Regions from separate parts of the Agathobacter sp. LCP21S3_B2 genome, predicted to be linked through region 1. Evidence: predicted binding sites of a transcription regulator. Region 1 holds the regulator's gene; the other holds the start of a gene.
What was found. The regulator Rex, encoded in region 1, represses fermentation and respiration genes when NADH is low (regulators of the CRP and FNR family bind a similar motif). The targets are predictions, from matches to a motif close to ATTGTTAANTANTTAACAAT.
Positions count from the first base shown of each region.

Region 2: ACTQ1L_RS14620 (4Fe-4S dicluster domain-containing protein) is a predicted target of Rex. The motif match lies at 3,145-3,164, and genes of this name have one in related genera.

Region 1 covers NZ_JBQKGQ010000001.1:33,530-37,968, forward strand. Annotated here, with positions in the region: gene ACTQ1L_RS00155 (GntR family transcriptional regulator) at 1-214, shown strand, start outside; gene ACTQ1L_RS00160 (NADP-dependent isocitrate dehydrogenase) at 228-1,436, shown strand; gene ACTQ1L_RS00165 (redox-sensing transcriptional repressor Rex) at 1,607-2,245, shown strand; gene ACTQ1L_RS00170 (hypothetical protein) at 2,258-2,899, shown strand; gene ACTQ1L_RS00175 (NAD(P)H-hydrate dehydratase) at 2,902-4,404, shown strand; gene alr (alanine racemase) at 4,394-4,439, shown strand, end outside.
Region 2 covers NZ_JBQKGQ010000028.1:20,792-25,230, reverse strand. Annotated here, with positions in the region: gene ACTQ1L_RS14625 (polysaccharide deacetylase family protein) at 1-1,134, opposite strand, end outside; gene ACTQ1L_RS14620 (4Fe-4S dicluster domain-containing protein) at 1,487-2,944, opposite strand; gene ACTQ1L_RS14615 (ABC transporter permease) at 3,185-4,439, opposite strand, start outside.

The DNA of each region.
Region 1 (4,439 bases):
GGTATTAAAGGACTATCATGAGTATGTCGGCAGAGTGAGAAAGGTGACACTCGGCGAGACAAAAAGAGCTAAAAACTCCACTCACGAGCATAAACAGATATGCGAGGCAATTAAGAATCATGACGTACTGCTGGCAGAAAAATGCGCCAGAGAGCATATAAACAATTCAAAGAAAAATATGGAACACCTTGGTTGGGAAAACCTTATTAAGTAAAGGAGATTTAAGAATGAGCAAGATTACGATGACAACACCCCTTGTAGAGATGGACGGAGACGAGATGACCAGAATCCTCTGGCAGATGATAAAGGATGAGCTTTTAATACCTTTTATCGATTTAAAGACAGAGTATTATGATCTGGGCTTAGAGGAGCGAAATCGTACAGATGATCAGGTGACCGTTGAATCAGCAAAGGCAACCATGAAATACGGTGTCGCAGTAAAATGTGCGACAATCACACCAAACGCAGCCAGAATGACAGAATACAATTTAAAGGAGATGTGGAAGAGCCCTAACGGCACAATAAGAGCCATGCTTGACGGAACAGTGTTCAGAGCACCAATCGTTGTAAAGGGCATAGAGCCAAACGTAAAGACATGGGTTAAACCAATCACAATCGCTCGTCATGCATATGGTGATGTGTACAAGGCAACAGAGATGAAGGTAGCTGGTCCCGGAAAGGCTGAGCTTGTATTTACAGCAGAAGATGGAACCGAGACAAGAGAGCTAATCCATGAGTTTAAGGGAGCGGGAGTTATTCAGGGACAGCATAACTTAGACGATTCAATCGAGAGCTTTGCACATAGCTGCTTTAAGTATGCACTTGATACAAAGCAGGATTTATGGTTTGCCACAAAGGATACAATCTCAAAGAAGTATGACCATACCTTCAAGGATATCTTCCAGGAAATCTTTGATGCACAGTACAAGGATGCTTTTGAGAAGGCTGGAATTACATATTTCTACACACTTATTGATGATGCTGTTGCCAGAGTAATGAAATCTGAGGGTGGATTTATCTGGGCATGCAAGAACTATGACGGAGATGTAATGAGTGATATGATCTCATCTGCATTCGGCTCACTTGCCATGATGACATCAGTGCTTGTATCCCCTCACGGATACTATGAGTATGAGGCAGCGCACGGAACAGTACAGAGACACTATTACAAGCATTTAAAGGGTGAGGAGACATCAACAAACTCTGTAGCTACTATTTTTGCTTGGACAGGAGCTCTCAGAAAGAGAGGAGAGCTTGACAAGCTTCCTGCACTTTCTGAGTTTGCAGACAAGCTTGAGGCAGCCTGCATAAAGACTATTGAGAGCGGAAAGATGACAAAGGATCTCGCACTCATCACAACAATTGAGAATCCTACTGTTTTAAACAGCGAGGGCTTCATCAAGGCAATCAGGGAGGAGCTTGAGAAGACAATTTAATCTGAAACTTGGTTTTTACTTTAGATTATGATATAACCCGGGAATAATTATAAATTTTTTGAATGTTAAATTCTTAACACATTGACAGATGACCTTCAAAAAATTATAATTAGTCTTGGGTTTTTGTCTTTAAAATAGAAATGACATCCTGATGATTGGAGGAATAGGACTTGAGTAAAGAAATATCACAGGCGGTTATCAGACGACTGCCACGATACTATAGATATCTCGGAGAGCTTTTAGATGAGGGAGTGGAGCGTATTTCATCAAACGATCTGAGTCACAGAATGAAGGTTACAGCTTCGCAAATCAGACAGGATCTCAACAATTTCGGAGGCTTTGGACAGCAGGGATACGGATACAATGTTCAGTTCCTCTACGAGGAAATAGGAAAGATAATGGGACTTGACACTGAGCATAGAATAATTATCATCGGTGCAGGTAATCTGGGACAGGCGCTTGCCAATTATGTAAAGTTTGAAAAGCTTGGTTTTGTGATTACGGCCCTCTTTGATGTGAATCCTGATCTTTCAGGAAAGAGTGTGCGAGGCATTCCAATCCTTATGCTAAACGAGCTGGGAGAGTATTGCAGGACACACAGGGTGGATATTGCTGCGCTTACCATGCCAAAGTCAAAGGCTGATACCATTGCGTCAAAGCTTGTTGAACTGGGGATAAAGGCTATATGGAATTTCGCTCATGTGGACCTTGAAATACCTGACAAGGATGTGGTTGTGGAGAGTGTACATCTGTCTGACAGCCTTATGCAGCTCAGCTACAATATTGTAAAAAATTCCAAAAATAAATAGAGGGTGAGTTTTATGAATGATAAAAAAGATTTTGAGGCTGCATTAAAAGGAAAAAAGGTGCCTTTACTGGTTTTAGACCAGAAATGGCACAGGCTTTTTGCCATTCATGGTAAGACTGATGAAATATCAGCCACGGAAAAAGAACTGGATGAGCTGTTGAAGCTGCAGGGAAAGTACAATAATGAGCTCAAGGATTTGAAGAAGCTTAAGTCAAAGACCATGACAAATATTGTCGCCAACATGGGCGATGACGGAGATGAAAAGCGCGACAAGGATAAGCAGATTATAGATGAGATAAATGAGAAAGCCGACAATATCGAGGGAGAGCTTATTGAAATCCAAAAGAATATAAAAGCAGTTAATGACAGGCTGATGCTTTTGTCGATGGATTACTTCAGTGAAAAAATCGAGAAAAACAAACTGGAATCAAAAGAAATTGACGACTGGATTGCAAATATAAGAGTTGAGCTCAAAAAGAATGTAATCAGAAAACAGAACAGAGATATCAACAACAGGGAGATTTATTCATATCTTCATGATATTTTTGGCGCTGAGGTTTTGGATCTTTTTGATATTGAATATGACGATCCTATGGTCTTTAATGCCAATAATGCAAAGGCTGATAATGCAAACAATGAGAATAAGGGGAATTGATATTGGAATATATTGTTACAGGTAATGAAATGAAGCTTCTGGACGATACAACATCACAGGTCTTTTTGGTTCCTTCGGTGGTGCTGATGGAGCAGGCTGCGGCCGGTGTTGTCCGGGAGCTTGTTGCATGTTTTGATAAATCAAAGGAGTTTGCCGTGATATGCGGCAGAGGCAATAATGCAGGAGACGGTATCACGATAGCAAGACTTTTAAATCAGGCCGGATACAGATGCATGGTGTACTATGCTTTTGGCACAGATGAGGCAGGAAGCGAGCTCTTTGAGCTGCAGAAAAATATATACGCAAGGTATGGCTTCAAGGTGGTCTCTGATATTGAGAGTGTGTGTAAAAGTGACGTAATAATAGATGCACTGTTTGGCACAGGGCTTAAGCGAGCCATAGAAGGCTCTTTAGCAGATGTGATTTCAGCCGTTAACAAGGCAAATGCTTACAGGGTGGCGGTCGACGTGCCGTCGGGAGTGGATTCTGATAAAGGACATGTGATGGGATGCACTTTTAAAGCAGATTTCACATATACTTTTTCTTATAAAAAGACAGGCCTTCTCCTGTGGCCGGGCTGTGATTATTGCGGTCTGGTTAAGGTGGTGCCTATAGGCATAGATGACCACAGCTTTTGTGGTAATCTGCCATCAGTAAGGGCTCTTGATGAGTCTGATTTAAAGAAGCTTGATAACAGACCGGTACACTCCAACAAGGGAACTTTCGGAAAACTGTTAGTTATTGCAGGAAGCCGCAATATGGCAGGTGCGGCGGTGCTTTCGGCAAAGGCTGCATATAAAAGCGGAGCAGGGCTTGTGAAAATTATAACGCCGGAGTGCAACCGCTCAATAATCCAATGTGCTTTGCCGGAAGCACTGCTTTGTACTGATATCACGTCAGCTAAAGCACTTGAGACAGAGCTTGAGTGGGCAGATGCAGTGGTGATAGGTCCGGGTCTTTCAAAGTCTGATAATGCCAAAATGTTAGTTGAAACAGTACTAAAAACAGCAGAGATACCTCTTGTGATTGATGCGGATGCGCTTAATATCATATCAGAAAGCATGGCACTGCTTAAGGAACATAAAATGCCTGTCATAGTGACTCCACACCTGGGCGAGATGTCCAGACTTACAGGATACAGTATTCCACATATACAGGAGGATATCATCGGTGTGGCAGGGGAGTTTGCAAGCTTGTACAATGTGACTTGTGTGCTTAAGGATTTTCGTACGATTATCGCAGCGGCTGATGGCGAAAAGTTTATCAATCTGTCCGGCAACTGCGGTATGGCAACAGCCGGAAGCGGAGATGTGCTAAGCGGTATCGTGGGAGGTCTTCTGGTACAGTGGCATGACACGAAAAAGGCCGCGGCGTACGGTGCATTTATTCATGGACTTGCCGGTGATATGGCATTTGACAATACCGGCTCTTATGGTATGATAGCAAGTGATATTATTGATGGATTAGATGAAGTTTGGATTAAGGTGGAAAAAAATGGCAATTAACAGAATCAGAGCAGATATAGATCTAGATGCAATTT
Region 2 (4,439 bases), on a different contig from region 1:
TCTCATGATTGACGCATCATTTCCTGTCTGTGCCTTTATGATGCTGTTCATCTGCTCAAGGTCATCAAAATAGGCCTGCTCGCTTGTATATATCTGGTCGTATTTATGGCTTGCAGAGTGGATAGCCACTGTATGTCCTCTCTTTGCCTCCTCTGCTATCAGGTTCTGATAGTCAGGATGCGTATTTGTAACAAAGAAGGTAACCTTTACGTTGTATTTATCAAGTAAATCTAAAAGCCCCTGTGTATACTTTCCCGGGCCATCGTCAAAGGTCAGATAAATAATCTTGTTGCCCGGATTTACTGTGTCTGCCGTGGCAGCCGGATCATACACACTGACCACTCTTGTAGCTGTAGCCTTATTGCCTGATGAATCTGAAACCTCATAGGTCACGGTATACTTTCCTGCTTTATCCTTATCTACCTTATCTCCTGATACCTTGACACTGTCTGTGATATCTCCGTCACAGTTGTCTGTTGCCGTGTATCCCGGATCACTGTACTTATCACCTTTTTTTACAGACATAAAATCATCGCCTGAAAGCTTTATCTGTGGTGCCGTGGTATCTGTGACATGCACAGTCCTTTTAACCTCGCCCTCATTCTTTGACGAGTCTGCGACACTGTACTTTATCTCATAATCCCCGGGCTTTGACGTATCGACAGTTCCTGTGACAGATACCTTGTCTGTCAGATCCCCATCATAGTTGTCTGTTGCCGTATATCCCGGGTCACTGAACTCGCTGCCTGCCTCTACAGTCATCTCAGCATCGCCATTTAATGCGATCTTCGGATCCTTCTTATCCCTTACCTCAACCTTGATGGTCTGTGTCGCAGTTTTTTTACCGTATTGAGCAGTTACCTTTATCTCGTATGAACCTGTCTTTGTCGCATCGACATTACTGTCTATAGTACATTTTATCTCTTTTCCCTTCCGGTTTATAAGCCTGCCTCTGACATACGCCTTAATTTTGGGCTCCTCAAACTTTTTGCCATACTCAACAGTGATACCGTTTTTAAACTTGCTGCTGAACTCAATGTGTGAGTCAAAGCATGCGATATATACTATAAACGCCACCACCAGAACTATTGCAGCCGTAAGTATACCGATAATCATCTTTTTATTTTTGTCCATTTTTCCAATCCTCTTTAGCATTTTATAATTATTCTCTCTATATTATTACTCAAACCTGATAGTATTATTTCTAGCAATATCTATTATAGCGTTAAACAATCTTTTTTGCTACTGCAAATTCCTTTAGAATTTCTTAATGTTAGCTTCATATATTTCAGTTGTGTTACAATTGTTTCTTTATCCCGAAAACCCGTGATAGAGTCGTAATATGTACTTAATTTATTTAATATCTTTGTTACTATTCAGTTCTCAATATGACTTACCACATATCTTTTTGCAGATATTCGCAATCACAAAAATCCCCCGAACAAGTCGGGGGATTTAAAAAGCTTATGCTGTAACAATCATTTTATTACTGCTCCTTACGGTGCATATCAAATGTCTCCATATGGTAGTTGGCGATGTTGTCACGAATCTTTCTGTCATCTGCTCTGCTTAAGAGCTCATCACGGAACTTCTTGGTAGTCACCATGTCATTGTATGAGCTTGGTCCGCCTACGCAGCCGCCCTCACATGCCATTCCCTCGATGAAGTTCTCAGGAAGCTTGCCTGCCTTCATGAGGAGAAGTGCCTTCTTACACTCTGCTGCTCCGTTTGCCTTGCAAACCTTACAATCAACATCCTCGCCTTTTTCCTTCATGCTCTCGATTACGGCTGCTGTAACTCCGCCTGAGTTTGCGAAACGCTTACCGTATACTGAGCCCTCCTGATATGATGTATCATCAGCCTCAAGCTGTACTCCCTTTGCCTTCATAATAGCACGAATCTCGCTGAAGGTAAGTACATAGTCTGCATTGCCCTCTATCTTCTGATCCTGTACCTCTGACTTCTTGGCAACACATGGTCCGATGAATACTGTAACTGCATCAGGATCCTTTGCCTTGATCATTCTTGAAACTGCACACATAGGTGAAACAGTTGTAGAAATCTTGTCAGCAAGCTCAGGATAGTGCTTTCTAACCATATTTACAAATCCAGGACAGCATGATGTAACCTTCTTCTCTCCTGCCTCGTATGCCTCAAGCCACTCGTCAGCCTCGTATGCTGCTGTCATATCTCCTCCGAGTGCTACCTCAACAAAACCGTTGAAGCCAACTGCCTGCATAGCCTTCTTCCAGCTGTTCATAGTGATATTTGCGCCAAACTGTCCCTCTGCTGCAGGTGCAACCATAGCGTATACATGCTTGTTCTCTGACTTGATTGCATCGATTACATCTACGATGTATGTCTTTGATCCGATAGCTCCGAATGGACAGCTGTGGATACACTTACCACATCTGATACATTTGCTCTCATCAATCACTGAAATGCCGTACTCGTTGTATGTAATGGCATTTACAGGGCAAGAGAACTTACATGGTCTCTTTAAATGAGCGATAGCGTTGTAAGGACATGCCTGTGCACAGCGTCCACACTCCTTACACTTCTGTGGGTCGATATGTGAGCGGAGACGTCCTGCCTCGATTGCTCCGAACTTACAGGCATTGATACAAGCCTTGCCGAGACAGTTCTGACAGTTCTCAGTAACTGTGTAGCTTGAAATCGGACAATCCTCACATGCTGAGCTGATTACCTGGATGATATTACCATCATCGTTTATGCTTGGTGCTTTACCCTCTGCGAGTCTGACACGTTGACGGATGATCTCTCTCTCCTTGTAGATACAGCAACGGAACTGAGGTGTCGGTCCCGGAATCAATGTAAATGGGATGTCATCTCTGATCTCATCGAGGTTACCTGCAAATGCAGCCTTTGCGACCTCAAGCAAAACTGCATGTTTGATTTTGATTACGTTTTCGTCAGCGTACATATTATCTCCTTTTCCTTAAAATAATGTATATTTTGTTACATAATTAATTACATACTTAGAAGAATCATTACATCATGTGACACTTCCCATATCACATGACCTGATTCCTCTAAAAAAATGCTCCTAGTATTTATCTACTAGGAACATTCTACAAAATTTTTTAAACTTTTTCTACCCTTGTATTCATCAAAATACAAAGAATTGTTATTTTTTTCACAATAGCGGCAATTTTAATAAAAATTACTCATGGCGCAGTGCGTCAATCGGGTTTAAGTTCGCTGCCTTGTATGATGGAAGCATACCAAATATGATTCCGATTGCCATGGAAAAAAGTACCGCAAGTATAGCTGCTGCCGGGCTTATCGCTGTCGGCGTACCATTCAGCATTGAGATGACCTTCGAGAGTATCACTCCGACCAGCACTCCGACTAAGCCTCCAAGGCTTGTGAGCACAACAGCCTCTGTGAGGAACTGACCGAGGATTGCTCCCTTTCCTGCTCCGATTGCTTTTTTTAGTCCTATCTCTGAGGTACGCTCTGTGACTGACACAAGCATGATATTCATTACACCGATACCACCGACTAACAGTGATATTCCGGCTATCCATATGAGCATCATATTGGTTGACTGGCTGAGCTGCTGTATCTGCTTTGCCTGCTCCTGTAAATCCTGTGCCTTGTAGGTCACATCAGAGCCGTCTGTGACATTTAAATTGCTGTTAAGTATCTCCTCAGCAGCCTTTCCCACTGTAGCCATGGTATCCGTGCTGTCTGCCTTAAGCAAAAGGTTCTGCGGCTCATCATAACCAAATATAACCGGCCATGTTCCGCTTGGCACAAATACATTGCCCTGGCTGTCATCATAGGCATACATATAGTAATCATCCATTGAGTTTATTACCAGATCATAGCTGTCCTTTTCCGTGACTACACCAACTACTGTAAACGGATATCCCTGTATCTCTACTGTCTTGCCGAGCGCGCTCTCTCCTGAAAACAGACTGCTCTCCACGCTCTCATCGATGAGTGCCACCCTGCGGGCCTTTGCATAGTCATTCTTTGAGAAACCTCTGCCCTTCATGACTACATAGCTTGCAGTATCGAAATATCCGTCATCGACACCTGTTATATTTCCGCCCGAAAGCGCCGTGTTCAGATAATAGACTGCATTGTAAGCCTGTCTTGTACGGTAAAGAGCTGCATTTTGTACATGGTCGAGCTCCTTTATGCTGTCAAGTGTGGCAGCCGATACCTCAGTCACTCCCGCCGGCGCCGTATCATATGACAGATCCATATCATAGCCATCCTTCTGCAGTGTGACCTTTACGTTATTACTTCCCGAACCTATGAGGTTCTTTTCTATCTGTTCGTTTGTTCCCTGAATTGTGGAAACAATCGCAATAATTGCTGCAATTCCGATGATGATTCCAAGCATGGTCAGAAACGAACGCATCTTATGTGACCAGATTCCCCTAAAGGACAATCTAATATTTTCA